Regions from separate parts of the Mycolicibacterium nivoides genome, predicted to be linked through region 2. Evidence: riboswitches for the same ligand, from Rfam matches in the RefSeq annotation. Region 2 holds a riboswitch; the other holds the start of a gene.
What was found. Region 2 has a riboswitch for glycine ahead of cycA (D-serine/D-alanine/glycine transporter). Riboswitches for the same ligand answer to the same signal wherever they lie in the genome.
Positions count from the first base shown of each region.

Region 1: linked by a shared signal. The riboswitch ahead of gcvP (aminomethyl-transferring glycine dehydrogenase) and the one ahead of cycA (D-serine/D-alanine/glycine transporter) in region 2 are both predicted to bind glycine.

Region 1 covers NZ_CP034072.1:5,635,823-5,650,608, forward strand. The annotation lists gene EH231_RS27700 (L-serine ammonia-lyase) at 1-1,293, opposite strand, end outside; gene glyA (serine hydroxymethyltransferase) at 1,296-2,564, opposite strand; gene gcvH (glycine cleavage system protein GcvH) at 2,567-2,965, opposite strand; gene gcvT (glycine cleavage system aminomethyltransferase GcvT) at 2,977-4,089, opposite strand; gene gcvP (aminomethyl-transferring glycine dehydrogenase) at 4,086-6,959, opposite strand; glycine riboswitch at 7,110-7,200, opposite strand; gene speB (agmatinase) at 7,236-8,237, opposite strand; gene EH231_RS27730 (LacI family DNA-binding transcriptional regulator) at 8,365-9,342, opposite strand; gene EH231_RS27735 (aryl-sulfate sulfotransferase) at 9,530-10,855, shown strand; gene EH231_RS27740 (ABC transporter permease) at 10,852-11,691, shown strand; gene EH231_RS27745 (ABC transporter ATP-binding protein) at 11,691-12,449, shown strand; gene EH231_RS27750 (ABC transporter substrate-binding protein) at 12,479-13,450, shown strand; gene EH231_RS27755 (alpha/beta hydrolase) at 13,540-14,466, shown strand; gene EH231_RS27760 (SDR family NAD(P)-dependent oxidoreductase) at 14,557-14,786, shown strand, end outside.
Region 2 covers NZ_CP034072.1:1,699,550-1,714,335, reverse strand. The annotation lists gene EH231_RS08165 (esterase family protein) at 1-913, shown strand, start outside; gene EH231_RS08160 (molybdopterin-dependent oxidoreductase) at 991-2,556, shown strand; gene EH231_RS08155 (hypothetical protein) at 2,565-2,765, opposite strand; gene EH231_RS08150 (SDR family oxidoreductase) at 2,805-3,134, opposite strand; gene EH231_RS08145 (NADP-dependent oxidoreductase) at 3,131-4,057, opposite strand; gene EH231_RS08140 (VC0807 family protein) at 4,155-4,793, shown strand; gene lon (endopeptidase La) at 4,822-7,146, shown strand; glycine riboswitch at 7,330-7,428, shown strand; gene cycA (D-serine/D-alanine/glycine transporter) at 7,590-9,056, shown strand; gene EH231_RS08125 (nitroreductase/quinone reductase family protein) at 9,076-9,465, shown strand; gene EH231_RS08120 (TfoX/Sxy family protein) at 9,467-9,799, shown strand; gene EH231_RS08115 (hypothetical protein) at 9,869-10,093, shown strand; gene EH231_RS08110 (oxygenase MpaB family protein) at 10,107-10,982, shown strand; gene EH231_RS08105 (hypothetical protein) at 11,000-11,233, shown strand; gene EH231_RS08100 (hypothetical protein) at 11,201-11,578, opposite strand; gene EH231_RS08095 (hypothetical protein) at 11,634-12,215, shown strand; gene EH231_RS08090 (DUF72 domain-containing protein) at 12,225-12,953, shown strand; gene EH231_RS08085 (NAD(P)/FAD-dependent oxidoreductase) at 12,965-14,191, shown strand; gene EH231_RS08080 (hypothetical protein) at 14,341-14,786, shown strand, end outside.

The DNA.
Region 1 (14,786 bases), 3.0 Mb from region 2:
CATCGTCTCGATGACCTGGTCCAGGCTCACCCGGTGGGTGCCGTCACCGCGCAGCGCCATGCGGGCGGCGTTGATCGCCTTGCCCGCCGAGATGGCGTTGCGCTCGATGCACGGGATCTGCACCAGGCCGCCGATCGGATCGCACGTGAGGCCGAGGCTGTGCTCCATGGCGATCTCTGCGGCATTCTCGACCTGTCGCGGTGTGCCACCCAGGATTTCGGCCAGGCCGCCCGCGGCCATCGACGCCGCGGAGCCGACCTCACCCTGACAACCGACCTCGGCTCCCGAGATCGAGGCCCGCTCCTTGTACAGCGATCCGATCGCTCCGGCGGTCAGCAGGAACCGGACGGTGGTGTCGTCCGGGTCGGCGATTCCGGACGGGGTGTAGCGCAACGCGTAGTGCAGCACCGCCGGGATGATCCCGGCCGCCCCGTTGGTCGGCGCGGTCACGATCCGGCCGCCCGATGCGTTTTCCTCATTGACCGCGAGTGCCACCAGGTTCACCCAGTCCTCGGCGAAGGCCGGATCACGCTGCGGGTCTTCGGCGTCGAGCCGGACGAACCAGTCCCTGGCGCGGCGGCGGACCTGCAGGTTGCCCGGCAGATAGCCATCGCGGGCCATCCCGTTGGCCTGGCACGCGACCATGACGTCGCGGATGTGCAGGAGACGTGCCCGCACCTCTGCTTCGCTCCGGTTCACGCGTTCCTGCCGCATCATCGCCTGGCTCACCGACAGCCCGTCCCGCTCGGTCAGGGCCAGCAGTTCGGCGGCCGAGTGGAACGAGCCGTCGGCGTCTGCTCCCGCCCCTTCCTGCTGAGCCGGTGCACTTTCGGTGACGACGAAACCGCCTCCCACCGAGAAGTAGGTCTCGCGGTAGAGCACGTCACCACCTGCCGAGAACGCCGTCAATGTCATGGCATTCGGGTGCTGGGCGAGCTGGCGGCCCGGTTGCAGATGCATGTCGGATTCGGTCAGCGCGATGACGATCCGGCCGGCCAGTTGGATCTTTCCGTCGGCCCGAATGGTCGCCAGCCGCCGTTCCATCTCGTCGGTCTCGATCGTCTCGGGCCGGTAGCCCTCGAGACCAAGCAGGATGGCCGGCATGGTGCCGTGCCCGGCACCGGTCGCCGCCAGCGAGCCGAACAGATCCACACCGACCTCGGCGACGTGATCGACCATGTCGCGACCGACGAGTTCGTCGACGAACATCCCGGCCGCCCGCATCGGGCCGACGGTGTGTGAGCTCGACGGGCCGATCCCCACCGAGAACAGGTCGAACACGCTGACCGCCATGGCTACAGCCCCGGGTAGAGCGGGAATTGCTCGGCCAGCGTACGCACCTGCGCTGCAAGGGGTTCGGTGTCGGCGTCGCCCTCGGCGATGAGCGCGGCGGCGATGACGTCGGCGACGCGGGCGAATTCCTCGTCACCGAATCCGCGGGCGGCCAGCGCCGGGGTGCCGATGCGCAGCCCCGAGGTGACCATCGGCGGCCGGGGATCGAACGGCACCGCGTTGCGGTTCACGGTGATACCGACCGCGTCGAGCCGGTCCTCGGCCTGCTGCCCGTCGATGGCGGCGTTCCGCAGATCCACCAGCACCAGGTGCACGTCGGTGCCGCCGGTGAGGACGGTGATTCCCGCGTCCTTGACGTCGGGCCGGCTCAGCCGCTCGGCCAAGATCTGCGCGCCGCGGAGAACCCGCTGTTGACGTTCGGCGAACTCCGGCTGGGCGGCCATCTTGAATCCGACTGCCTTGGCGGCGATGACGTGCTCCAGCGGTCCGCCCTGTTGCCCGGGGAACACCGCCGAGTTGATCTTCTTGGCGATGTCGGCCTCGTTGGTGAGGATGACGCCGCCGCGCGGCCCACCCAGGGTCTTGTGGGTTGTGGAGGTCACGACGTGGGCGTGCGGCACCGGGGACGGATGCAGGCCGGCTGCGACCAGGCCCGCGAAGTGAGCCATGTCGACCATCAGGTAGGCGCCGACCTCGTCGGCGATCTCGCGGAACCGGGCGAAGTCCAGCTGCCGCGGGTACGCCGACCATCCGCCGATGATCAGCTGCGGCCGGTGTTCCCGCGCAGCTTCGGCAACGGCATCCATATCGACGAGGAAGTCCTCCTTGGACACCCCGTAAGCGGCGACGTTGTACAGCTTGCCGGAGAAGTTCAGTCGCATGCCGTGGGTCAGGTGTCCACCGCAGTCCAGGGACAGGCCGAGGATGGTGTCGCCCGGCTTGATCAGCGCGTGCATCACCGAGGCGTTGGCCTGCGCACCCGAATGGGGTTGCACATTGGCGAATTCCGCTCCGAACAACGACTTCACCCGGTCGATGGCCAGCCGTTCGATCACGTCGATGTGCTCACAGCCGCCGTAGTAGCGCCGGCCCGGATACCCTTCGGCGTACTTGTTGGTCAGTACCGAACCCTGCGCCTGCATGACCGCGAGCGGAGCGTGGTTCTCCGAGGCGATCATCTCCAGTCCCAGCCGCTGCCGGTGCAGTTCGTCGCCGATCGCCGAGAAGATCTCGGGGTCGAAGTCGGCGAGGCGTTCGTCGAGGATGCTCATGGCTAGGCCTCGCTCTTCTCTGCGTATTCGGCTGCGGTCAACAGGTTTCCCGCCTCGGTCGCCTGCACCTCGAACAGCCAGCCGGATCCGTAGGGATCGGACGTGACGAGGGCGGGATCGTCGACGGCTTCGGTATTGACCGCCGTGACGGTGCCACTCACTGGCGGGTAGAGCTCGGACACGGTCTTGGTGGATTCCACCTCGCCGCAGCTTTCGCCTGCGGTGATGGTGGACCCGACCTCGGGCAGGTCGAGGTACACCAGGTCACCGAGCGCGGCGGCGGCGACCGAGGTGATCCCGACCTTGACCGGGGTGTCCGGCAGTGCGGCACCGGGTGCGATGAGCACCCACTCGTGCTCTTCGGTGTAGCTACGGTCGTCGGGGATTGTCTGAGTGGTCATGTCGGGTCCTTTCAGCTGCGGCGGTAGAACGGCGCCGGGGTGATTTCGAACTGTTCTTTCTTGCCGCGGATGTCGACCTGCACGACGGTTCCGGGTTCGGCCAGCCCCGTGTCGAGGTAGGCCAGTGCGATCGGGTAACCAAGGGTCGGCGACAACGCGCCTGACGTCACCATTCCCACCGCGGCCCCGTCGGTGTTCTCGACGGTGTAACCGGCCCGGGCCGCGCGGCGGGTCGCGCCCTTCAGCCCTACCAGGACACGCGAGACCGGCAACTCGGAAAGTCCTTGCAGCGCATCGCGTCCGACGAACTCCTTACCCAGGCGGACGACCTTGCCCAGGCCGGCCGCATACGGGTTGAGCTCGCGGGTGAGCTCGTGTCCGTAGAGCGCCATTCCGGCCTCGAGTCGCAAGGTGTCGCGGCAGGCCAGCCCCGCGGGCAACCCACCGACCTCGGTGGTGGCCGCCAGCAAGGCCCGCCACAACTCCACCGCCTGCGCGTTGGGCACGTAGAGCTCGAAGCCGTCCTCGCCGGTGTAGCCGGTACGCGCCAACAGCACATCGATACCGGCGACCTGCGCCGCGGTCACCGCGTAGTACTTGAGATGCGCGACCAGTTCCAGCTGCTCGTCGGGCACCAGAGAGCTGACGATGCCTTCCGCCGCGGGCCCCTGAACGGCTATCAGTGCGGTGCTGGCCGACTGGTCGTCGACGTCGGCATCGAATTGTGCGGCCCGGCTCGACAGTTCACGTGCCACGGTGGGGGCGTTCGCGGCATTGGCGACCACCAGGAAGCGGTCGTCGGCGAGCCGGTAGACGACCAGATCATCGATCACGCCGCCGTCGGCATCGCACATGAGCGAGTACTTGGCCCGGCCCATGCCGATCTTGGACGCCTCGCCGACCAACGCGAAGTCCAGCGCCTCGCCGGCTTGAGGCCCCGTGATGGCGATCTCGCCCATGTGGGACAGGTCGAACAACCCGGCGGTCTCCCGGACCGCCTTGTGCTCAGCCAGTTCACTGCCGTACTTCAGCGGCATTGCCCAGCCGGCGAAGTCGGTGAACGCGGCACCCAATCCCCGATGTTCGTCGAGCAGCGGTGAGGCCGGGGTGTGGTTGTCGGTCATGCAAAAACCTCCTGGAGGATCTCGACGGTGTCGGTCTGGAATGCCTCTGGCGCAGGGCACGAGCAGGCGAGGTTGCGGTCGCCGTGCACGCCGTCGATACGGCGGACCGGCGGCCAGTACTTGTTCAGCCGCAGGGACGCAACGGGATACGCGGCGTACTGCCTGCTGTACGGCAGGAGCCACTCGGCATCGGTGACCTGCTCGGCGGTGTGCGGAGCCTGCCGCAACGGGCTGCTTTCGAGCGCCCACTCTCCCGAGCCGACCCGGCTGATCTCGTCGTGGATGTTGAGCATGGCCTCGATGAACCGGTCCAGTTCGGCCAGGTCCTCGGATTCGGTGGGCTCCACCATGAGCGTTCCGCTGACCGGGAAGGACAGGGTCGGGGCGTGGAAACCGTAGTCGATCAACCGCTTTGCCACATCCTCCGCCGTCACTCCGGTGCGCTTGGTGATCTCGCGCAGATCGAGGATGCACTCGTGTGCGACCAACCCGGTTTCCCCGGTGTAGAGCACCGGATAGTGCCCGGCCAGCGATGTCGCCAGGTAGTTGGCGCCCAGCACCGCGGCCTTGGTGGCCGCGGTCAAGCCGTCGGGACCCATCAGTGCCAGGTATGCCCAGGTGATCGGCAGAATGCCGGCGGAACCGTAGTTGGCGGCCGATACCGGCGCCGGCCCGTCCTGCAGCGGGTCACCGGGCAGGAACGGGGCCAGGTGTGAGCGGACCGCGACGGGTCCGACGCCCGGGCCGCCGCCGCCGTGCGGGATGCAGAATGTCTTGTGCAGGTTGAGATGTGACACGTCGCCACCGAACTCGCCAGGTTTGGCAAGTCCCACAAGAGCGTTCAGGTTGGCCCCGTCGACGTACACCTGTCCGCCGGCGCGGTGGACGAGATCGCACACGGTGCGGACATCGGTTTCGTACACGCCGTGAGTGGACGGGTAGGTGAGCATGATCGCCGCGACCCGCCCGTCGTGGTCGGCGAGCTTGGCCTCCAGATCGTCGTGGTCGATGTTGCCGTTGGCGGCCGTCTTCACGACGACCACGCGCATCCCGGCCAGGACGGCCGAGGCCGCATTGGTGCCGTGTGCCGACTGCGGGATGAGGCAGACGTCGCGGTGGTCCTCGCCGCGTGACCGGTGGTAGGCGTTGATGGCCAGCAGGCCCGCGAGCTCGCCCTGGGATCCGGCGTTGGGCTGCAACGAAACCCGGTCGTAGCCGGTGATCTCGGCCAGCCAGGTTTCCAGATTGCCGATCAGCTCGAGGTACCCCGCGGTCTGTTCGGCAGGCGCGTACGGGTGGATACCGGCGAACCCGGGCCAGCTGATCGGTTCCATCTCGGCCGCGGCGTTGAGCTTCATGGTGCAGGATCCGAGCGGGATCATGGTGCGGTCCAGCGCCAGATCCCGGTCCGAGAGCTCCCGCAGGAAACGCAGCATCGCGGTTTCGGATCGATGCGTTTGAAACACGGGGTGCTGCAGGTACTCCGACGTGCGAAGCAGAGCGGCAGGCAACGCGAACGGACGATCGGTGGCCGTCGGCGAAGCACCGAACACCTCGAGCACGCGCCCGACCACGTCGTCGGTGGTGCACTCGTCGCAGGCGATGCCGACATGGTCGGCGTCGACCAGACGAAGGTTGATACCGGCCCGGTCGGCGGCCGCCACGATCTCGTGGGCGGTGCCCGGGACCCGCACCAGCACGGTGTCGAAGAACGAGTCGTGCACGACCTCACGCCCCGCGGCACGCAGACCGTCGGCCAGCGCGACGGCGTGCCCATGGACGCGGGTTGCGATGGCGCGCAAGCCTTCCGGTCCGTGGTAGGCGGCGTACATGGCGGCGACGTTGGCCAGCAATGCCTGCGCGGTGCAGATGTTGCTGGTCGCCTTGTCGCGGCGGATGTGCTGCTCGCGGGTCTGCAGTGCGAGCCGGTAGGCCGGCTTGCCCGCCACGTCGACCGATACCCCGACCAGACGGCCGGGCAGCATGCGCTCCAGACCGGACCGCACCGCCATGTAGCCGGCGTGGGGACCGCCGAAGAACAGCGGCACGCCGAACCGCTGTGCCGAGCCCACCGCGATGTCGGCGCCCTGCTCGCCGGGGGCCGTGATCAGGGTCAGCGACAGCAGGTCGGCGGCGACGGTGGTGAGCATTCCGCGCTCGTGTGCCGCGGCGACGAGCGGGGCGAGGTCGCGCACCGCTCCGCTGGCGCCCGGGGACTGGAAGACGACGCCGAAGGCGTCGCCGGCGGGCAGCGTCCCGGTCAGATCGGCGACCACCACCTCGACGCCGACGGCTTCGGCCCGCCCGCGTATCACCGCGAGCGTCTGCGGCAGGCAATCGGCATCCAGCACCACACGGTTGGACGACACCTTCTTGTTGGCCCGCCGCATCAACAGCACCGCCTCCATCACCGCGGTGGCCTCGTCCAGCAGCGATGCACCGGCGACCGGCAGCGCCGTGAGGTCCTCGATCAGCGTCTGGAACGTCAGCAGCGCCTCTAGCCTGCCCTGCGAGATCTCCGGCTGGTACGGCGTGTAGGCGGTGTACCAGGCCGGCGACTCGAGCATGTTGCGGCGCAGGACCGCGGGGGTGATGGTGTCGTGGTAGCCGAGGCCGATCATCTGAATCCGCGGCTGATTGCGGTCGGCCAGCTCGCGCAGTGCCGCGAGCACCTGCTGTTCGGATCGCGCGGCGGGCAGCCGCAAGCCATCGGTGCAGCGGATCTGCCGGGGCACCGCGCTGTCGATCAACTCATCGGTGGTGGCGAATCCGAGAGCATCGAGCATGCGCCGCTCGCCCACTCGGTCAGGGCCGATGTGTCGGTCGCGAAAAGAGTTGTCGTCGTGGACAATTGCGGTGCACTCGGGCATGAGGCGACTCCGGTTTCGGGCATCGCGGTTACACGATGCGTCGTGAAGTGACACCTCCCCGCTCTGTCCTGAAACCTGAGAGTTTTAGCGCGTTGCGCCTTTCCCCTTCGGTAAGCCCGATCCTGCGATCGCGCTGTTCTCCAGAGTTGTCTCGACACTGCGGTATTGGGCCTGAGAGATTCCCGGGGAGGAGTTGCTCCTACGGCGCCTCCGGAATCGGAGGTTCTCCCACAATGCGTCATCGACGTATTGAGTTATGTGACGGATGCTACTCGATCAAGGCGCCGTGGCCGCAACCTCACCGTTGACGGGCAGATTCGACTGCCGTCCGGCGACCATGAGAGACACGATGTCGAACACCACCGTGGCCGCCGCCACGCTGGTGATTTCGGCGTGGTCGTAGGCGGGCGCCACCTCGACGACGTCGGCGCCGACGATGTTGAGGCCGGACATCTTGCGCAGCATCTTCAGCAGTTCGCGCGAGGTCAGGCCGCCGGATTCGGGGGTGCCGGTGCCCGGGGCGAACGCCGGGTCGAGCACGTCGATGTCGATGGACAGGTACACCGGGAGGTCGTCGACCCGGCGGCGCACCACGTCGACGGCCGCGTCGGTACCGATCACGTCCAGGTCGCCCGCCCGGATGATCTTGAACCCCATGCGGGCGTCGTCGTCGAGATCGATCTGGTCGTAGATCGGGCCGCGGATGCCGACGTGGATCGAGTGATCCTCGATCAGCAACCCCTCCTCGAACGCCCGGCGGAAGATCGTGCCGTGCGTGACCGGCGCGTTGAAGTAGGTGTCCCAGGTGTCCAGGTGCGCGTCGAAGTGGACCAGCGCGACGGGGCCGTGCTTGGCGTGCAGGGCACGCAGGTTCGGCAGCGCGATGGTGTGGTCACCGCCGATGGACACGATGCGGCGGTCGCCGCCGGCCAGAATGTCGGAGGCGTGGTCCTGGATCTGCTGGCAGGCCTCGGCGATGTTGTACGGCGTGACGGCGACGTCTCCGGCATCCACCACCTGCACGTGCTCCAGCGGCGCGACACCCAGTTCGACGTGATAGCCGGGACGAAGGGTGCGCGCGGCCTGCCGGACCGCCATCGGACCGAACCGGGCACCGGGCCGGTAGGAGGTACCGCCGTCGAAGGGCACGCCGAGGATCGCGATGTCGTAGTCGGACACCTCATGGATGTCGGCGATCCGGGCGAAGGTGCCCTTCCCGGCGTAGCGCGGGACCTGGGTGGCGGGCAGTGCGCCGATGATGCCGTTGTGCGTGCTCATCTGTGGTTTCCAGCCTTTCGACTCGCCGGGTGTTGACAGTCAGCATCACTCCCGGCGCACACCCGTAGCGAGCAGATAATGCCCAAACACTGACGAGTGCCTTTGAGCAATCGCACAAGGGCCTAGCTCACGCGCACCCGCAGGTCTCCCCCACCCGCAACGCGGGCACCAGGCCGTCCCCGGCAACCGGGGCATCCCCGAGCAACAAGCCGAGCGCCTGACGCGCCAAGGCATCGACGGGTTGCTGCACCGCGGTGAGCCGCACCTGCCCGTAATCGACGGCGCTGCCGTCGAAACCGACCACCCCGACGTCGCCGGGCACCCGCAGTCCCGCATCGCTGATCGCCCGGATCGTGGCGGCCGACTGGCCGTAGGTGCCCACCACGAACGCGCGCGGGACGTGTTCGGCGCGACGCAGAAACTCCCCGACCGCGCCGTACGCGCCGGACGGGGTGAGATCGGTCCGGATGAGCGGGAGGTCGTGCCCGACGACGGCGGCGACTCCCTCGAACCGCTGTTGCACGGTTTCGCGGTCACCGTGATGGACGTCGTCCTCGGTGAAACCGCCGACGAACGCGACGTCGCGACAACCATGGACATCGAGCAGGTGCCGGGCGACGAGTGCGCCGGCATTCACGTGGTCCACCCCGACGATGTCGGCTTCCACCTCACCGCGGATGTTGTGCATCCACACCACCGGAATACGTTCCTGCCGACACAGATTCGCCGTTCCGGGGGCGTTCGCCGCCCCGACCACCAGCAGTCCGTCGACACCGACTTCGGCGAACGCGGCCGCGAACTCAAGTTCACGTTCGGGGTCATAGCCGGTGTTGCCGATCAGCGTCAGGTGGTCGCGTGCCCGGGCTTCGATCTCGATCCGCCCCACGAACTCACCGAACAGCGGCAGCGTGAGGTCGGGGACCAACAGCCCGATCTGCCGCCATCGCCGCGACCGGCGCAGCGCCCTGGCCCGTACATCGGGCCGGTAGTTCAACTCGTCGATCGCACTGATCACCTTGGCCCGCAACAATTCCGATACCGGACGCGGGCCGTTGTTGAGCACATAGCTCACCACCGCCGTCGAGGTGCCGGCGCGGCTGGCCACGTCAGCCAGTGTCGGACGTTTACCACTCACAACGGCTGGACCCTCCGCTCGTAGATGACAGCTCGAAAGAGTTTGAATCACCTCGATTGTGACGGTTCCGCCCACGCTTCGCCTGCTTACGCTAATCGATTAGAACCGTAACGAGGAGGACCCGTGGTTGTAACCGGACGTTGGTGGAGTAACTGACATGGCATTTGTACGTCCCAGCGGAGTCAGCTACCTCGATCCCGACCTTGTCCACGACAGCTACATCCTGTTCACCGGCGCCGACGGAACCACCCGGGTGATCGACCTCAACGGCACCGTGGTGCACGAGTGGCCGTATGCAGGTGTTCCACCGCGCATTGTGGATCCTGCGCTCAACGACGGGCGCCTCGGCGACGTCGGGGTGCAACTGTCCGACAGCGGCGACGCCCGCGGCGGTATCTACGCCAACGGCACCGTCGGCCAACTCAACTGGGATGGCGAGATCGTCTGGGAGTGGGGCACGCAGGCACCCGACGGTGCGGCCCGGCAGAACCACGACTGGGAACTGTTGCCCAACGGCAACCGCCTGATCCTGGTCACCGTTCCCCGCGTGGTGCCCGGTCTCGGTGAGCACACCGTGGGCGATCAGGGCCTTTACGAAGTCACACCCGAAGGCGAGATCGTCTGGCGGTGGCTGGCCGGCGATCACCTCGACGAGTTCGGATTCTCCGAGGCCGGATGGGAAGCCCTGCGCCACACCGTCGCTCGTGACCCCGACGATCCCTGGGGATACCTGGAGATGAACAGCGCCAAAACCCTTGGGCCCAACCGCTGGTATGTGGATGATCCGGACTCCGTCTTCCACCCCGACAACATCCTGATCAGCTTCCGCAAGGCCAATATCATCGCCCTGATCGACAAGTCGTCCGGAGCCATCGCCTGGAAGCTGGGTCCCTACTACGACGCCGAGTTCGGCGCCCAGCATCAGCGGATCAACGTGCACAAGGTGCCGCGCCCGGTCGATCAGACCTCCGGTCAGCACAACCCGCACATGATCGCCGCGGGCCTTCCCGGTGCGGGCAACATCCTGGTGTTCGACAACCAGGGCGGCGCCGGATACCCGGCCGCACCACTGGGCATCTACGCCGGATCCCGGATACTCGAGATCGACCCCGCTACCAAGGAAATCGTGTGGCAGTACACCGCTGAAGACTCAGGTCTGCCCACCTGGACGTTCTTCAGTTCGTTCGTCAGCAATGCCCAGCGACTTCCCAACGGCAACACCTTGATCACCGAGGGGATGCAGGGGCGGTTGTTCCAGGTCACCCCCGACGGCGATGTGGTGTGGGAGTACCACAGCCCGCACCAGGGCTACGGCGTGGCCGGTGAGCCCGAGGTCAAGCAGACCAGGGTGCCCGGCGTCGACCGGCTCACCCGGACCGCGCTGGTGTACCGGTCGCAGGCCGTGCCGTTCGACTGGGTGCCCGCGGGTACCTCGCGCGAACCGCTGCGCGCAGTGGGAACTGAATCGGGAAGCCGTCCATGACAGCCGGTTTGGCGGTCCGGACACCGGCCGCGAGCGCGGGCCGATACCCGGGCCCGGCCCGGGTGCGGTCGGCGTTCGCGCGGTTGGGTGTCCTGGGTTGGACGGTCGCCGGCCTGGGGATCGCCGCGGCGTTGTGGTCGCTGATCGTGGCGACCGGGCGGTTCCCGCGGCAACTGTTCCCGAGCGTGCCGGAGATCCTCGCGGCCGGGCAGACCCTGTGGACCGAGGGCCTGCTGGCCGACGACATCGTCGCCAGTTTGCGCAGGGCGGCAGTCGGTTTCGCGATCGGTGCCGCCGCCGGGATCGTCGTCGCGGTGTTCACCGCAACCACCAAGGCGGGGCGCAACCTACTGCAACCGGTGCTGCGGGTGTTCTCGCCGATCCCGACGATCGGCCTGGTCCCATTGGCAATCCTGTGGTTCGGGCTCGGCGAGAACAGCAAGCTCCTGGTCATCGCGCTCGGCGTCTTCGTCCCGGTATGGATCAACAGCCATTCCGGGTTGGCGAGCACACCGGTCGACTATCTGAAGGCCGCCCGCTGCCTGGGGGCCGGCCGCTGGCAGACGTTGTCCAAAGTGGTGCTGCCCGAGGCCGCCCCCGATATCGCATCGGGCCTGAGGGTGGGGGCCGCGATGGCGTTCGTGCTCATCGTGGTGGCCGAGATGACCGGTACCACTGCGGGTATCGGCTACCGGATCTCCCAGGCACAGCTGTTCTCCCAGGCCGATCGGCTGATCTTCTGCCTGATCATCCTTGGCATCGTCGGCGCGCTGTGCGACCTGCTGGTCGCCTCGGTCACGTCCCCGTTCACCCGTTGGGCTCAAGAGGAGCGCTGATGGCCATCCAGACCCACGAACTCGTGGTGAAGTTCCCCGGCAAGCAGGAGCCGACGCTCAAGGGCATCTCCCTGACGATTCCCGACGGGTCGTTCTCCGTCCTCGTCGGCGCCTCCGGCAGCGGCAAGTCGACACTGCTGCACTGTCTGGCCGGGCTGATCACCGCGACCGCGGGCACGGTGACCGACAGTGGCGAGGCGGTCACCGCACCGCATCCCCGACGCGGCGTCGCATTCCAGCGCGATGTGCTGTTCCCGTGGATGACCGTCGCCGACAACATCGACTTCGCCCTGTCCGCCCGGAGGCTGTCAAAACCCGAGCGCCGGAACACGATCCACGAACTGCTGGACTTGGTGGGCCTACATGACGAGGTGGCCGCACAGCGCCCCGGTGAATTGTCCGGCGGTATGCGGCAACGGGTCAGCATCGCCCGGGTGCTGGCCGGGGAGCCGACGGTGATGCTGATGGACGAACCGTTCGCGGCGCTCGACGCACTCACCCGGCTGCGCATGCAGGATCTGCTGATCGATCTGTGGACGCGGTTGAACCGCACGATCGTCTTCGTCACGCACGACATCGACGAGGCGATCCGGCTCGGCGACACCGTCAGCGTGCTGCGCGACGGGCAGATCGCCGATCAGATCACCAACCCGTTGAGCCGGCCCCGGCCCGCCGACGCACTGGCAGACCAGCCCGGCTACAGCGAGATCCGCAAGACCCTGCACCACCAGCTCGGCATCGACCACGCCGTGCACTGATCCCCTACCCCCACAAAGGAACCCATACCGTGAAGACTCCTTTCCGGCGCATCGTCGCCGCAGCGGTTGCCGCTGCCGCACTGGCTGTGACAGGCACCGCCTGCACCGACTCGGGTACCGCGAACGCCGATCAACTCACCGTCGGGTTCGTCGTCGACCCATCCTGGGCGCAGGTCCCCGTCGCCGCCGACACCGGCCTGTTCGACAAGCACAACGTGAACGTCAAGGTGGTGAACTTCCAGTCCGGCGTGGAGGCACTGCAGGCCGCGGCCGCCGGTCAGGTCGACATCACCACCGCCGCCGATGTGCCCACCTCGACCGCGCTGACCCGCACTCCCACCCTGCGGGTGATCGCCGACGGTTCCCGCTGGGAAGGCTCGCGTATCGTCGCCCGGCGCAGCGCGGGCATCAACACCGTCGCGGATCTGGCCGGCAAGTCGATCGGCACTCCACTGGGCACGAGTGCTGCCTACTACGTGTCGAACGCCCTGGCGCAGAACAACATCAAGGCTGAGCTTGTACAGGTCGCCCCGTCTGCGATCGTCACCGCCGCCACCCAGCGCAATGTCGATGCCGTATCGATCTTCCAGCCCTACCAGGCGCAGACCATCAAGGCCCTCGGCGACGACGCCGTGGCCCTGACCGGCGGAACCTACAACCAGCACAGCCTGTTCGTCGCCACCGAATCGGCCGTCTCGACCAAGGGCAAGGCGATCACGGCCTTCCTCGCCGCACTCGGCGACGCGGGCACTGCCCTGTCCCAGCACGACAAAGCCGCCACCGACGCCGTCGCCAAGGCCACCCAGCTGGACCCTGAACTGCTCGCCACCGTGCTCGGCGAGTTCGACTTCACTCTCCAGCTGAATCCGGACCTGGCCGACAAGCTGGCCGAACTCGGGGCGTGGGCCAAGACCCAGAAGTCCATCGATCCGGACACACAACTGCCCGACTACGCGAAGTTCCTCGACAACCAGTTCCTACCGGAGCCGAGTAAGTCCTGAGCACTGTCGCGGTTTCCACAACATCACCCGCGCTTTTCAGCCGTTCGCGACAAGCGGGCACCGAGCGCGCATAGCTACCGTTTCGCCGAGTGAACACAGCCACGTCTACCACGACGCGGCGAGCAGGCGCCTGGGTCTTGGCCCACCTGGCCCAACGCCTGCTGCCGCTGGTCCCCACCCCGCGCAGCTTCAGTTCCGCAACGCGGTCCGTCGCCCCACCGGAGGTCGTCGATGTCGCGACGCGCCACGGCGCTGTCCGGTGCTTCATCTATTCACCCCACCCAGAGGCCGCACTCGCCAAGACCGGTCCGGACGGGCCACCAGTCAACCTGCACCTGCACGGCGGCGCCTTCATCGTGCGCAACCCACGGCAAGAGGAATACATCGCGCACTACATCGCGGCAGAAGTCGGAGCGGTGGTGGTCTTGGCCGACTACGCCACGGCGCCCCAGGTGCGGTATCCGGTGGCCGAAGAGCAGTGTTTCGATGTGGCGTCGTGGATACGCTCTGAAGCCGTCGGCCGCGGCTGGGACGCGGACCGGATGTCGGTGACGGGGGCCAGCGCCGGCGCGAAACTGGCCGTCAATGTGTGCCAACAAGCCCACCGCACAAGCGATGTCATGTTTCGCGCCACAGCCTTGGCCTTCCCGGTCCTCGACCTCAGCCGCGCCGACCGCACCTCGGTCAAGACGCGTCCCCGCATATCGCGCAGAATCCAGCGACTGGCGATCGACGCCTACCTCGTGGACACGAGCTGCTCGCGAGAGGCGCTGGCCTCCCCGTTGTTCGATGACGAGCTGGCAGCCGCGATGCCACCGACACTCATACTCACCGGCGCACTCGACACGCTCGGACCAGAGGGCGACGAGTTGGCGGCACGACTGTCCAGCGCGGGCGTCCCGATCACCCACCATCGCTTTCCCGGCATCGACCATGGCTTCGCCAAGTCAGAAGCACCTACCGCTCACGACGCGATGGAACGCATTGCCGCCCATCTCAACCGGCACCTGCGGTGAGAGTCGGTTAGCGCGTCGCGACAACCCAACACCTACATGTTGGTGCGTTCGCACGAGCGGGCGGACCCGTCGCCTCCTTAGCTTGCTTCTATGCCTAGAACTGGATCCCGACTCAAGACCGCCGACCTCACCGATCGAGTTGTGGTGGTCACCGGCGCCGGCAGCGGTATCGGCCGCGAGGTGGCGCTGTTGTGTGCCCGGCGGCACGCCCGCCTGGCGCTATGTGACATCAACGAGGCAGCGCTCGACGGCACCGCCGGAATGGCTGAGAAGCTGGGCGTCGAGGTGCTGACCTATCAGGTCGACGTGTCCGATGCCGA
Region 2 (14,786 bases):
GATCGGTCTCGCAGGAGGTTCGGCGACCGCTGGCGCATTCTCCCGCCCGGGTCTGCCGGTCGAGTACCTCGACGTGTTCTCACCGTCGATGAACCGCAACATCCGCGTCCAGTTCCAGGGCGGCGGACCGCACGCGGTGTACCTGCTCGACGGCCTGCGGGCCCAGGACGACTACAACGGCTGGGACATCAACACCCCGGCGTTCGAGTGGTACAACGGATCGGGCCTGTCGGTGATCATGCCCGTCGGCGGCCAGTCCAGCTTCTACACCGACTGGTACCAGCCCTCCAAGGGCAACGGTCAGGACTACACCTACAAGTGGGAGACCTTCCTGACCAATGAGCTGCCGGCCTGGCTGGCCGCGAACCGCGGCGTGTCGCAGACCGGCAACGCCGTCGTCGGCATCTCGATGGCGGGCAGCGCAGCGCTGACCTACGCGATCCATCACCCGCAGCAGTTCATCTACGCCGGAACGCTTTCGGGCTTCCTCAACCCGTCCGAGGGCTGGTGGCCGATGCTGATCGGGCTGGCGATGAACGATGCGGGCGGCTACAACGCCGAGAGCATGTGGGGACCGTCGACCGATGCGGCGTGGAAGCGCAACGACCCGATGGTCAACATCAACCAGCTGGTCGCCAACAACACCCGCCTCTGGATCTACTGCGGCACCGGCACCCCGTCGGATCTCGACTCCGGGACCAACGGCGGCAACCTGATGGCGGCTCAGTTCCTCGAAGGCCTGACCCTGCGCACCAACGTCACCTTCCGGGACAACTACATCGCCGCCGGCGGCACCAACGGGGTGTTCAACTTCCCGGCCAACGGCACGCACGCCTGGAGCTACTGGGGACAGCAGCTGCAGCAGATGAAGCCCGACATCCAGCGGGTGCTGGGCGCACAGTCGGCCACCTAGCAGACCACCCACCCAGGGAGCCTGTCGTCACCCCTACGGCAGGCTCCCTGCCCTGTGTCCGGAGTACGTTGGTGACGATGACTGAGTCCTCGTCGAGGTCCTCGTCCGGGCCCTCGCCGAATGCGCGGATGCTCGGCGGCGTTGCGGCCGCCGCGGTCTCGCTCGGTGTCGCGGCGGTTGTCGCCATTCCGTTCGCGACTCAGGCCCAACCGCTCGGCGCGGTCGGCGCGGTGATCGTCGACCGCACACCGGGCCCCGTCAAAGAGTTGGTGATCCAGGCCCTCGGCGGCCTGGACAAGCTCTTCCTCGCCGTCGTCGTCCTGGTGGCGATCGCGGCCATCGCCGCCCTCGCCGCGACCTACGAGACCCGGCGCCGGCCGGTCGGCAGCGTGATCTTCGTCGTCGCGGGACTTCTCGGCTGTGCCGCCGTGCTCTCACGGCCGGGCGCGACCCTGCCCGACATCGTGCCGACGGTGGTGGGCACCGCATGCGGCGTGGCGGTGCTGCGTCTGCTGGCGGTGCGCCTGTGGACGGTCCCCGAGACCGGACACGCCGACGGCGGCGACGAACCCGACGTCAGCAGAAGACTGTGGCTGACCACCGGCGGTCTGCTGGCGTTCGGGGCGGCTAGCGGGCTGCTGGGCGTCGTCGTCGGCCGCTTGACCAATTCCGTGGCGGCCGAGCGCGATGTCTCGGTGATCCCGCGCCCGCGCATACCCGCTCCGCCGATACCGGCCGGCGTGCAGCCGAAAGATGTTGCCCTGCCGAGTTTCATCACCGATGGTGCCGACTTCTACCGGGTGGACATCGCGCTTTCCGTTCCCCAGCTGAGCCGCGACGAGTGGCGACTGCGCATTCACGGCATGGTGGATCGCGAGATCACCTACAGCTTCGCCGACCTGGACCGATTCGAAGCGATCGAGAAGGCGGTGACGCTGACCTGCGTGTCCAATCCGGTTGGTGGCGAATATATCTCGACGGGCATGTGGACCGGTTATCGACTGACAGACCTGCTGCAGGCGGCCGGGGTCTCCCCCGATGCGGACATGTTGCTGTCGACGTCGGTCGACGGCTTCACCGTCGGCACGCCGGTGGAGGCCCTGCACGACGGCCGGGATGCGATGTTGGCCGTCGGCCTCAACGGTCAGCCGCTACCCGTCATCCACGGCTACCCGGCCAGGCTGGTGGTCGCCGGACTCTACGGCTATGTGTCGGCCACCAAATGGGTCACCGACCTGGAGCTGACCCGCTTCGACCGGGCAGAGGCGTATTGGACCAGGCAGGGCTGGGCAGCGCGCGGCCCGATCAAGACCGAGTCGCGCATCGACGTGCCGAAACGCGGCCAGCAGATCCCGTCGGGGGCGACGACCTTCGGTGGAGTCGCGTGGGCGCAGAACCGCGGCGTACGCGGTGTCGAGGTCCGAATCGACGACGGCCCATGGCAACCCGCCCAGCTCGGGGACGCCTACTCCAACCAGACCTGGCGGTTGTGGAGCTTCGGATGGCAGGCCGACAGCCCGGGGGAACACACCCTCACGGTGCGGGCCACCGACAACAGCGGAGCCGTCCAGACATCAGACGAAGCCCCGACCGTGCCCGATGGCGCCACCGGTTGGCATTCGGTGAACTTCACCGTGGCATGACGCCGAGCCTACTTGCGGGAGATCTTGCGCCAACTGAAGACTGAGATCACGATCCCGATCACCACGGTGATCGGACCGATGATCGACCAGGTGGTGGTGTTGCTCATCGGACTACCCTGCAGCACACCGAATCCCTGCAAGGCCCAGATCAGTCCGAACAGCGCCACGATCACACCGATCGCGAGTGTCACGACGAATCCCCTGTTCATAGTTGGATGCTACGCGCCACACACCAGGAGGTGGCCGCATCAACCCTGCACGGTGGGCCGCAGGACGATCTCGCCGATCTCGACATCGGGCGGCTGCTCGATCGCGAATGCCACCGCACGTGCCACCGCCTTCGGTGCGAGGCCGAATTCGTCCATGTTGGACCGTATCCGGGCGCGCAGCCCCGGATCGTCTATCGAACCGTCGAGCTCCGTACGGACAAATCCCGGAGAGATGGCGGTGGCCCGGATGGCACCGTCGGTGGATTCCTGGCGCAGTGTCTCCATCACGGTCCGTACCGCATACTTGGTCGCCGCGTAAACGCCCATGTCCGGCACGATCTTCAATCCGGCGATCGGGTCACCGGTCACGGTCGCAGCACCAATTTCCCTCTGGTATGCCGCTTTTCCAGCTCGGTGTACGCGGCGCGGACGTCGTCGAGGGCGAACACCTCGGCGATCGGCACGTCGAGTTCCCCGGAGGCGGCGAGATCGGCCAATTCGGCGATGATCGCGATGTCGGCCCCCTCGGCGTTGCCTGCACCCTGGACACCGAACTCCTCGATGGCCGGGAAGTCGATGATGGTGTCGACCCGGTCGGGCGCGACGCCCAGCTCCTCGACAGCCAGCTTCACGTATCCGCCGCCGAAGAAATCGAGGAAGGCATCGACGCGACCCGACGGGGACGCGGTGCGGAGCCGGGCGACCAGATCGTCTCCGTAGTTGACCGGGACGACGCCGTGCGCCGTCAGCCACTCATCGTTTCCCGGCCCGGCGATGCCGAGCACGGTGGCGCCGGCGCGCTTGGCGAGTTGCACCGCGATGGTGCCGACACCACCCGCGGCACCCGCGATCGCAACGGTGTCCCCGGGTTGCAGCCGCACGGCCCGCACCGCCGCGTAGGCCGTGGCACCCACGACATACAGCGATCCGGCGACCTCCCACGGAAGGCCGGGCGGTTTGGGAGCCAACTGGGTGGCGGGCACGGTCACATACTCGGCGTGGCTGGCGCGATCGTCGGTGAACCCGAGTACCTCGTCACCGACGTCGAATCCGTTCACGCCGGGCCCGAGTTCGGCCACCACACCCGCGAGGTCGCTGCCTTCGCCTGACGGAAAGACGGCCGGGAACCGATCGTGCAGTGCGCCACGGCGAATCATGGCCTCGCCCGGGTTGATTCCAGCAGCCCGGACCTGCACGAGCACCTCGCCTGCCGCCGGAACCGGCCTCGGCACGTCACGCACCTGCAGGACGTCGATCCCGCCGTATTCATCGAATTGGACTGCTCTGCTCATGTTTCCTTACGACGAACCAAACGCTGGAAACATTCCGCAGGGCCGCTTCCCCTCAGGGCACAGTGAGTTCACAGGGTGTGTCCATATCTTCGCGGTGGTGAGCCAAGATCACTCACTGCGCCCCGTCATGCGGGGCATCCTCCTTGATGTCGCCCCTCCACTGATCGCCTACTACGGGCTGCGAGCCGCAGGCGTCTCCGAGTACGCCGCACTGCTGACGGGGACCGTGGTCGCGGGGATCAAGGTCTCCTATGACGCGATCAAGGCCCGCCGGCTCGATCCGTTCGCGGGGTATCTGATGCTGAGCTTCGGGCTGAGCCTCGCGGTGGGCCTGGCGACCTCGGACGCCCGGATGCTGATGGCGGGCAACACCCTCGTCGGCGGCATCGGCGCCCTGGCTTTCCTCGGCAGCTGTTTCATCGGCAAACCGCTGACCCAGATCGTCGCCGAACGGGTCCGGCCCGCCCCTGACGAGGCTCCCGATCCCGGCGAGGCGGCGTTCAGGCACCGGGTCCACGTTTCGCTCTCAGCGATGTGGGGCATCGGCCTGCTGATCGGGATGTTGATCAGCCTGGCGATCATCTTCTCCCTGGCCATAGACGTCGCGAACGGCGTGAACACGGTCGTTTCGCTGGCTTTCACGGCCCTGCTGATGGCGGCCACCGTGGTGGTCGCGAAACGAGCCAGGGCCAAGGGGGAACTCCTCCGGGAACAAATGGGAGCCCACCAAGGTTGAGCGCATCAGACTGAACTTTGGAGGTTTGATGTCCGAATCAAACGCAGTGCCCATCTTGTTCTTGAGCGAACCGATCGTGTTGCCCGGAATGGTGGTGCCCGTCGAACTCGACGACGCTGCCCGGGCGGCGATCGACGCCGCCCAGGCCAGCGAATCGGGCAAGCTGCTGATCGCCCCGCGCCTGGACGACCGCTACCCCACCCACGGTGTGATCGCGTCGATCGTGCAGGTCGGGCGCATGCCCGGAGGTGCGGAAGCCGCCGTTGTCCGCGGTGAACACCGTGCCCACATCGGTTCTGGAACCACCGGACCCGGTGCGGCCCTGTGGGTCGAGGTGGAGGAAGCCGGCGAGCCGGACTCGGTGACCGACGAGACCAAGACGCTGGCCGCCGAATACAAGAAGCTGCTGCTGGCCATGCTGCAGCGGCGTGAGGCCTGGCAGATCGTCGACGTGGTCAACAAGATCACCGACCCGTCCGCACTGGCCGACACGGCCGGCTACGCCTCGTACCTGACCGACGTGCAGAAGCGTCAGCTCCTGGAGACCGAGGACGTGAGTCGCCGCCTGAGCCTGCTCATCGAATGGACCGGCGAGCACCTGGCCGAAGTCGAGGTCAACGACAAGATCGCCGAGGACGTCCGGGCCGGGATGGACAAGCAGCAGAAGGAATTCCTGCTGCGCCAGCAGTTGAACGCGATCCGCAAGGAACTGGGCGAAGGCGAGCCCGAGGGGTCAGACGATTACCGGGCCCGGGTCGAGGCCGCCGATCTGCCGGAGAAGGTCCGCGAGGCCGCGCTGCGGGAGGTCGGCAAGCTGGAACGCTCCAGCGAGCAGAGCCCCGAGGGCGGCTGGATCCGTACCTGGCTGGACACCGTTCTGGATCTGCCGTGGAACGAACGGACCGAGGACTCGACCGACCTCAAGGGTGCCCGCGAGATCTTGGACGCCGATCACCACGGTCTGGACGACGTCAAGGACCGCATCGTCGAGTACCTGGCCGTGCGGGCCCGTCGTGCCCAGCGCGGCATGGCCGTCGTCGGTGGCCGCGGCTCGGGCGCCGTGATGGTGCTGGCCGGTCCGCCCGGGGTCGGCAAGACCTCGTTGGGTGAGTCCGTGGCCCGGGCTCTGGGCCGCAAGTTCGTGCGCGTCGCCCTAGGCGGTGTGCGTGACGAGGCCGAGATCCGCGGCCACCGGCGTACCTACGTCGGCGCGCTTCCGGGCCGGGTCGTGCGGGCCATCGGCGAGGCGGGTTCGATGAATCCCGTTGTGCTGCTGGACGAGATCGACAAGGTGGGCTCGGACTACCGGGGCGACCCGTCTGCCGCGCTGCTGGAGGTGCTGGACCCGGCGCAGAATCACACGTTCCGCGACCACTACCTGGACCTGGATCTGGACCTGTCCGACGTCGTGTTCCTGGCGACGGCCAACGTCATCGAGAACATTCCCTCGGCGCTGCTGGACCGCATGGAACTGGTGCAGATCGACGGCTACACCGAGGACGACAAGGTCGCGATCGCACGGGACTACCTGCTGCCACGGCAGGCCGAACGCGCTGCCCTGACCGATGCCGAGGTGACGGTGACGGATGCGGCGCTGCGCAAGATCGCCGCGGACTACACCCGTGAGCCAGGCGTTCGTCAGTTCGAACGGTTGCTGGCCAAGGCGCTGCGCAAGGTGACCACGAAACTGGACTCCACCGAGGCCCCGATCGTGATTGATGAGCCGGATCTCGTTGAGTACCTGGGGCGTCCACGCTTCACGCCGGAGTCCGACGAGCGCACCGCGGTGCCGGGTGTGGCGACCGGCCTGGCCGTCACAGGACTGGGCGGTGACGTGCTCTTCATCGAGGTGAACTCGAACGAGGGTGAGCCGGGCCTGAAGCTGACCGGTCAACTGGGTGACGTCATGAAGGAGTCGGCGCAGATCGCGCTGTCCTACGTGCGGGCCCACGCCGAGCAGTTGGGCGTCGACCCGAAGGCGCTGGACCGTCAGATCCACGTGCACGTCCCCGCGGGCGCGGTGCCCAAGGACGGGCCGTCGGCCGGCGTCACGATGGTGACGGCACTGGTGTCGATGGCCACCGGGCGGCAGGTGCGCGGCGATGTCGGCATGACCGGCGAGGTCACGCTGAACGGCCGGGTGCTGCCCATCGGCGGCGTCAAGCAGAAGCTGCTCGCTGCGCAGCGGGCGGGGCTGAAGACGGTGTTCATCCCGGCGCGCAACGAGCCGGACCTGGACGACGTGCCGGCCGAGGTGCTCGACGCACTGGAGGTCAAGCCGATGACAGACGTGGCCGACATCATCGCGGCGGCGCTGGAACCGGCCGCCGAGCAGGCGACCGCCGCCGCGTAAGGAAATCCACCGCGCGAGCGACCGTGAATGTACGCAGGTGACGGCGCGTCACCGTACAGACACGGTCGCTCGGCGTGCGCGGATGACGCGCGGTCCCCATGGGGGTGCGCGATCCGCACTCGGCTGCTAACGTGACGCGCGGCACACTCCAGGTTCGGGGTGGCTCACAACTCAAGACGCCGTTGAGTCGCGGCGGGAGAGTCCCGCCCCATCCAGCCGGCGGGCGCCGCAGGAGCAAATCCTCCCCAGGAATCTCTCAGGCCCCCGTATCGCCGCGACTAGGCACCTCTGGAAAGCAGTCGGCCAGTCCAGGACCGGCTCACCGAAGGGGCAGGTGAAGCGCCGGTAGCGGCGGTTCGTGAAAACTCTCAGGTTCAAAACGACAGAGCGGGGAGGCGCCCGCAGTCCGCGCTCCCCATGGGGCCTGAGATCCTTAGGTTGCTATGTCCCAATCCAGTGATCTGTCCGCTGATTCAGCGGAATCGCCCGCATCGTCCGGCGAGCCACAGCACCTTTCCCGTCAGCTCTCCAACCGGCACATCCAGCTGATCGCGATCGGCGGTGCCATCGGCACGGGCCTGTTCATGGGGTCCGGCAAGACCATCTCGCTGGCCGGCCCATCGGTGCTGTTCGTCTACATGATCATCGGCTTCATGCTGTTCTTCGTGATGCGGGCCATGGGCGAGCTGCTGCTGTCCAACCTGCATTACAAGTCCTTCGCCGATTTCGCCGCCGACCTCCTCGGCCCGTGGGCGGGGTTCTTCACCGGCTGGACCTACTGGTTCTGCTGGATCGTCACGGGCGTCGCCGACGTGGTGGTGATCGCCGGGTACGTGGCCTTCTGGTGGCCGGACCTCCCGCTGTGGATACCGGCTCTCGCGACGGTCGTGGTGCTGATCGGACTGAATCTGCCGACCGTGCGCGCCTTCGGCGAGACCGAGTTCTGGTTCGCCCTGATCAAGATCATCGCGATCGTGACGCTGATCATCGTCGGCCTCGTCATGATCTTCACCAGTTTCCAAGCGCCCACCGGCGCCCAGGCCTCCTTCGCCAACCTGTGGAACGACGGCGGCTTCTTCCCCACCGGCCCAATGGGATTCGTGGCCGGCTTCCAGATCGCGACCTTCGCGTTCGTCGGCATCGAACTGGTGGGCACCACTGCCGCCGAGGCCAAGGACCCGGAACGCAACCTGCCCAAGGCGATCAACTCGATCCCCGTGCGCGTCATGCTCTTCTACGTCGCCGCCCTGACCATCATCATCGCGGTCACGCCGTGGCGCGAGATCGATCCCAAACTCAGCCCGTTCGTGGCCATGTTCAGCCTGGCGGGCCTGGGAATCGCCGCTTCGGTGGTCAACTTCGTGGTGCTGACCTCGGCGACGTCGTCGGCCAACTCCGGCATCTACTCGACCTCCCGGATGGTCTACGGCCTGGCCACCGAAGGTGACGCACCCCGCCTGTTCGGCCGGCTCACCTCACGGCGCGTGCCCGCCAACGCGTTGTTCCTGTCCGGGGTGTTCCTGCTGTCCGGTGTGGTCATGGTCGCCGCCGGCGACTCGATCGTCGCGGCCTTCACCCTGGTCACGACCATCTCGTCGCTGTGCTTCATCTTCGTCTGGACGATCATCCTGGTCAGCTACCTCGTCTACCGGAAACGCCGGCCGGAACTGCACGAGGCGTCGAAGTTCAAGATGCCCGGCGGCATCGTGATGTGTTACGTCGTCCTGGCCTTCTTCGCCTTCCTGATCGTGGCGTTCGCCTTGAAGGAAGACACCCTGCAGGCCGAACTCGTGACGCCGGTGTGGTTCCTGGTACTCGGTATCGCCTGGCTGGTGCTGCGGCGTCGCCCGCAACATCTGGCCCGCGAAGCCGAATTCCGCGCCGAACTCAAGTCGACGGATTCTGACTGACGCTCGGTAGGGTGGCGCCATGGTGGATCTTCGTGATCTGAAGCGACGCATCGTCCATGGCGCCCAACGCCGCATCGTCAATCCGGTCGGCCGCCAACTGCCCGTCACCATGCTGGAGACGGTCGGCCGGAAATCCGGCGAACCACGGCACACCGCCGTGGGCGGCCGGGTGATCGGCGATCAATTCTGGATGGTCGCCGAGCACGGCGAGCGCTCCCACTACGTGCTCAACATCAAGGCCAATCCTGCTGTGCGGCTGCGGATCAACGGCCACTGGCGGACCGGGACGGCGTACCTGCTGCCCGACGACGACCCGGTCGCGCGGCTCAAGGAGCTGCCGACGCTCAACAGTGCGGTGGTCCGGGCCATGGGCAGCGATCTGCTCACCCTCCGCATCGACCTCGACTGACATGGCCTTCGACCCGGACCTGGCCGATCGCATCCGCGAGTTGACGGCAACCGAAAGCGGCCTCGACGAGAGACGCATGTTCGGCGGGCTGGCCTTTCTGGTCCACGGCAACATGGCCGTCGCGGCGACCCGCGAAGGCGGCCTCATGGTGCGGGTCTCGCGAGACGACGGCGAGAACCTGCTGCGACGCGATCACGTCGAGCCGATGGTGATGGGCGGCCGCGAGATGCGGGGCTGGCTGCGGATCGCCGGTCCCGGCATCAAGACCCGGCGGCAGCTCCAGTCATGGGTAACCCGCGGCATCGATTTCGCCAAGGGGCTGCCGCCCAAGTAGTTTCCGCCGCGGCCGATGAGAATCACCATTAACATAGAGCGTGCCTGACAACGACGGGGGCCCGCTCATATGCTGACCGCAGTACGCAAGATCCTCGGTTTCCAGATGACCATCGCCGAGTGGATCGGCACCGCCGTCATCCTCGCGGTCCCCTACCTGCTCATCGGCCTGGTCTGGTCACTCACCCACACCAGCCATCTGGCCGGAATGGACGGGGCCGACGCCGTGGTGTCCTTTCTCGGCTCCATCGTCTCCTGGCCCGTCCTGCTGTTCACCAACGTGTGCATGAGCTGAGAGGAGCCGGCGCATGTCTCTCGGCGACACCACTCCCGCCAACCGCATCGCGATCACCCGACGGACAGCTCGCTGGTCCGACGAGGACGTGACCATCGCCGATGCGATGGACCTGTGGGGCTTCGCCGCCGGCGCGGCCAACGTGATCATGCAGCTGTCCTCGCCGGGTGTGGGTTACGGGGTCGTGGAGAGCACCGTCGATTCCGGCAACCTGCTCAAGCACCCGTGGAAGCGGGCCCGCACCACACTGAGCTATCTGGCGGTGGCCATCCTCGGAAAGCCCGAGGATCGGGCGGCGTTCCGCGACGCCGTGGACGCTGCTCACCGGCAGGTCCGATCCGGGCCCGCAAGTCCCGTGCAGTACAACGCCTTTGACCGGGACCTGCAGCTGTGGGTGGCCGCCTGCCTGTTCGTCGGGCTGGAAGATGTCTACCAATTGCTGCGGGGTGAGATGACGCACGCTCAGGCCGAGCAGTTCTATCAATCCGCGGCGACGCTGGGCACCACGTTGCAGGTCAGCCCGGAGCAGTGGCCCGCGACGCGGGCTGAGTTCGACACGTACTGGGACGCCGCGTGCGGCCGGGTGCAGATCGACGACGTCGTCAGACGGTATCTGCACGACCTGGTCGACCTACGGATGATCAATCCGCTGCTCCGGATACCGTTTCGGCCACTGCTGAAATTCCTGACCACCGGTTTCCTCGCTCCGGTGTTCCGCGACGCCGTCGGCTTCGGCTGGGGCCGCGGCAGGCAGCGGCTGTTCGAATGGCTGTTCCTGGCGGTGGCATTCGGCAACCGCTTCCTGCCGGTGTTCGTCCGCCAGGGTGGCAGCTACCTGCTGCTGGCCGACGTCCGCCGCCGCGTATCGGCCGACAAGGCCCTGATCTGATGCACCGGATCCGCCGGATGTTGGGCCACAAAGCCAGCGTCGAGCAGGTGCTCGAGACGCTGATGTGGCTGGCCCTGCCCTACCTCGTGATCGGACTGGTCTGGACGTTCTTCCATCCCGAACAGGTGCAGCTCATCGAATCGAGCCTGTTGACCAAGTTCCCGGCCGGCGCCGATCTGGTGGCCTTCGGCCAGGTGACGCTGCTGTGGCCGGTGCTGCTACTGGGCGCCGACGTGTGCGTCGCGCTGTGAGTGCAACAGTCGCGCCGCCACAGCCGCGACGAACAGCCACAACGCCGCACCACTGATCCATGTCGGCACATAGTTGAACGTCTCGGTCTGCGCGCCGGCGTTGAGGCCCAGGTAGACGCCCACCGACAACACCGCGACGCCGACCCCCGCCGAAACCACCATCCAGACCCGGTCCCCCATGTGGGCGAAATACCTTGCCAGCGCGAAGCATCCGCAGGTCGCGGACAGGAAGCCGAGCCCTCCGGCCACGCCGTGGATCTTCGCCGAGGCACTGAGCTCCGCCACCCCGGCGGCGAGCAGTGCCGTGGTGAGCCGGGCGGCCGCGGGGCGGGCATCAGGTGTCACGGAAATTCGACGCTACCGTCCGGGCGGCCGCGACGATTGACTAGGGTCTTGCGTCGTGAAGGCTTGCCTCGTCAGGTGTGCAATCTTTGGAGCCGCCGCGTCCGCACTCGCCGGATGCGCGTCGGGAACCGTCGTCAATACCGACGACGCCGCGTCGCCACCGCCCACGAGCACCACCGCGGCGCCACCGGCGTTCGGAACCGCGCATCTGGTCAACGCCGCCGACTACGCGCTCGAGGTCAACGGCCACAAGGCCTATTACTTCAGCACCCCGAGCGGTCGGTGGCAGTGCGCGATCCTGCCCCGCGATCGCGCCGGCTGCCAACCGGCAGGCGGCACATCGGCGATGGCGGTGGCGGGAGCACCCGAGGAGGTGCCCGACGCGACCGGCGGGACGGCAGCACCGAATGCCCTTGTGCTCGACCGGGACAACGACGCCCAATTCGCCAACCTGGCACAGCCCGAGTTCGCGCAATCGGCCGCCGTCGTGCTGCCGTTCGGGAAGGTGCTGGCAGTGGCCGGATTCCGCTGCAACGTCCAGGAACAGTCCGGGGTGTCCTGCGTTCGGGAGGTGACCGGCCGAGGTTTCACCTTCTCCGCCGAGGGTTACACCCCGCACTACACAGACGTCCCCTAGCGATGGCACATGATCAGGATCGGCACCTCGGGTTGGTCGTACGACCACTGGACCGACGTGCTGTATCCGCGGGGCACACCGGCGAAATCCCGGCTGGCCCACTACGCCGGCGAGTTCGACACCGTTGAACTCAACGGCAGCTTCTACCGCTGGCCCGCTGAGACCACGTTCACCGGGTGGAGCCGGCAGGTGCCGAGCGGTTTCACCATGTCGGTCAAGGCGCCTCGCGGCCTGACCCACTACCGGCGGCTGCGGTCACCGGAGAGTTGGACGCCGCGGTTCGAGCGCTACTGGCAGTTACTGGGCGCACACAACGAGGCGCTCCTGGTCCAGCTTCACCCCGCCCTGGAGCGCGACGACGCACTGCTCACCGGTTTCCTTTCCCAACTCCCCCGCCAGATCCGGGTGGCGATGGAGTTGCGCCACCCCTCCTGGCAGGAACCTGCGGTGGATGCGCTGTTGCAGCGTTTCGGCGCGGCGTATGTCGTGATGAGCGGCCCCGGGCTGACCTGCCGCCCGGTGGTCACCGGTGACCTGGTCTATGTCCGGATGCACGGTCCGGGTGACGAGGCCATGTACGCCGGTTCCTATTCCGATGACGAGTTGAACAGGTGGGCACAGCAGATCCGGCAGTGGGACCGCGACGACCACCGCGTCGTCGTGTACTTCAACAACGATCTCGGTGGTCATGCGGTACGCAACGCCCGAAAACTGAAGCAGTTGGTATCGGGCGAGTAGGCTGAGTTGGCATGACAACGTCGTCCACATTCGCGATCGTCGGCGGTGGCCTGGCCGGCGCCAAGGCCGCTGAAGCTCTGCGGGACAACGACTTTGACGGGCATGTCGTGCTGTTCGCTGCCGAGGACCAGCTCCCCTACGAGCGTCCACCGCTGTCCAAGGAATACCTGGCCGGAAAGAAGAAGCTCGACGACTTCACCGTCGATCCGGCGTCCTGGTACCGCGACCACAACGTCGAGCTGAGGCTGGGGACCGAGGTCACCGCCGTCAACGCCGCCGAGCACACGCTCGCACTGCCCGACGGCACCGCCGTCGGTTACGACAAACTGCTGCTGGCCACCGGATCCTCGTCACGCCGACCACCGATTCCGGGATCGGACGCCGCCGGAGTCCACTATCTCCGCACGATCGACGACGCGGCGACCCTGAGCGCCGCGCTGACCCCGGGTTCGACGCTGGCCGTCGTGGGCGCCGGATGGATCGGACTGGAGGTCGCCGCGGGCGCGCGCGGCCGCGACGTGAACGTCACGGTCGTCGAGTCCGCACGCCTGCCGCTGCTGGCCGCCCTCGGCGCCGAGGTGGGTGAGGTGTTCGCGCAACTGCACCGCGAGCACGGGGTCGATCTGCGGCTGGATCAGTCGGTGAAGGAGGTCACCACCGACAACGGCACCGCCACCGGTCTGCGACTCGGGGACGGCTCCACCGTCACCGCCGACGCGGTCCTGATCGCCGTCGGCGCGGCGCCGAACATCGGACTGGCCGAAAAGGCCGGGTTGGCCATCGCGGACGGCGGGGTGCTCGTCGACGCATCGTTACGCAGCAGCGATCCCGACATATTCGCCGTCGGCGACATCGCCGCCGCACAACATCCTTTCTTCGGGGTGCGTATCCGCACCGAGCACTGGGCCAACGCACTCAAACAGCCCGCGGTGGCGGCCGCGGGGATGCTGGGCAAAAGCGCCGAATACGACGAACTGCCCTATTTCTTCACCGATCAGTACGACCTCGGCATGGAATATGTCGGCCACGCACCCCGATATCAGCGAGTAGTTTTCCGCGGCGACGTTGCTGGGCGCGAGTTCGTGGCATTCTGGCTCGACGCCGAGAGCCGTGTTCTGGCGGGGATGAACGTCAACGTGTGGGACGTCCTTGACGACGTCAAGGCACTGATCCGATCGGCCGAGCCCGTCGATCCGGAACGTATCGCCGACCCTGCCCAGACACTGCCGCCCGGGTAGCTGGGGGCACCGCGCCTGCCGCGTGCGCGAAAACCGTGCGGCGCAACAACATTCTCGCGCGGTCGGGAGTACGCGCTAACGTGCTTGAGACACGTGCCGGCATCGGCGCCCGCGTGCCACACCCACGACAGCAGGAAGGTGAGCATCCGGTGAATGTCGCACCCGACGAGCTGTCCGGCACCGAGCAGGCAGTCCTGCTGGTGCTGATGGCCGAGTCACGCCCGGTGCCCAACGCCGAGCTGGAGCGGCTCGGGCCCAAACTCGACAAACCGAAGCGGGACCGTCTCAACCGGTTGGGCCTGATCGAGTCCACCGGCACCCGGCCCCTCGTCCACGAGCTGACCGACACGGGGTGGGCGCTGTGCCGATCCCTGTTCGGCGCCGACGCACCACCGCGGTCCACCGGACAGGGCAAGGCCCTGTACACGCTGCTGGGTGCGCTGCACCGCTATTTCGAACACGCCGACCTCGTTCCCGCCGACGTGTTCCTGCCCGCCGAGGCGCCCGCCCAGGCGGCCACGCCGGCTCCCGAAGCCGGTCCCGAAATCCAGCTGCGCACCGCCTATGCCGGGCTGACGGCCCGGCCCGGAGGCTG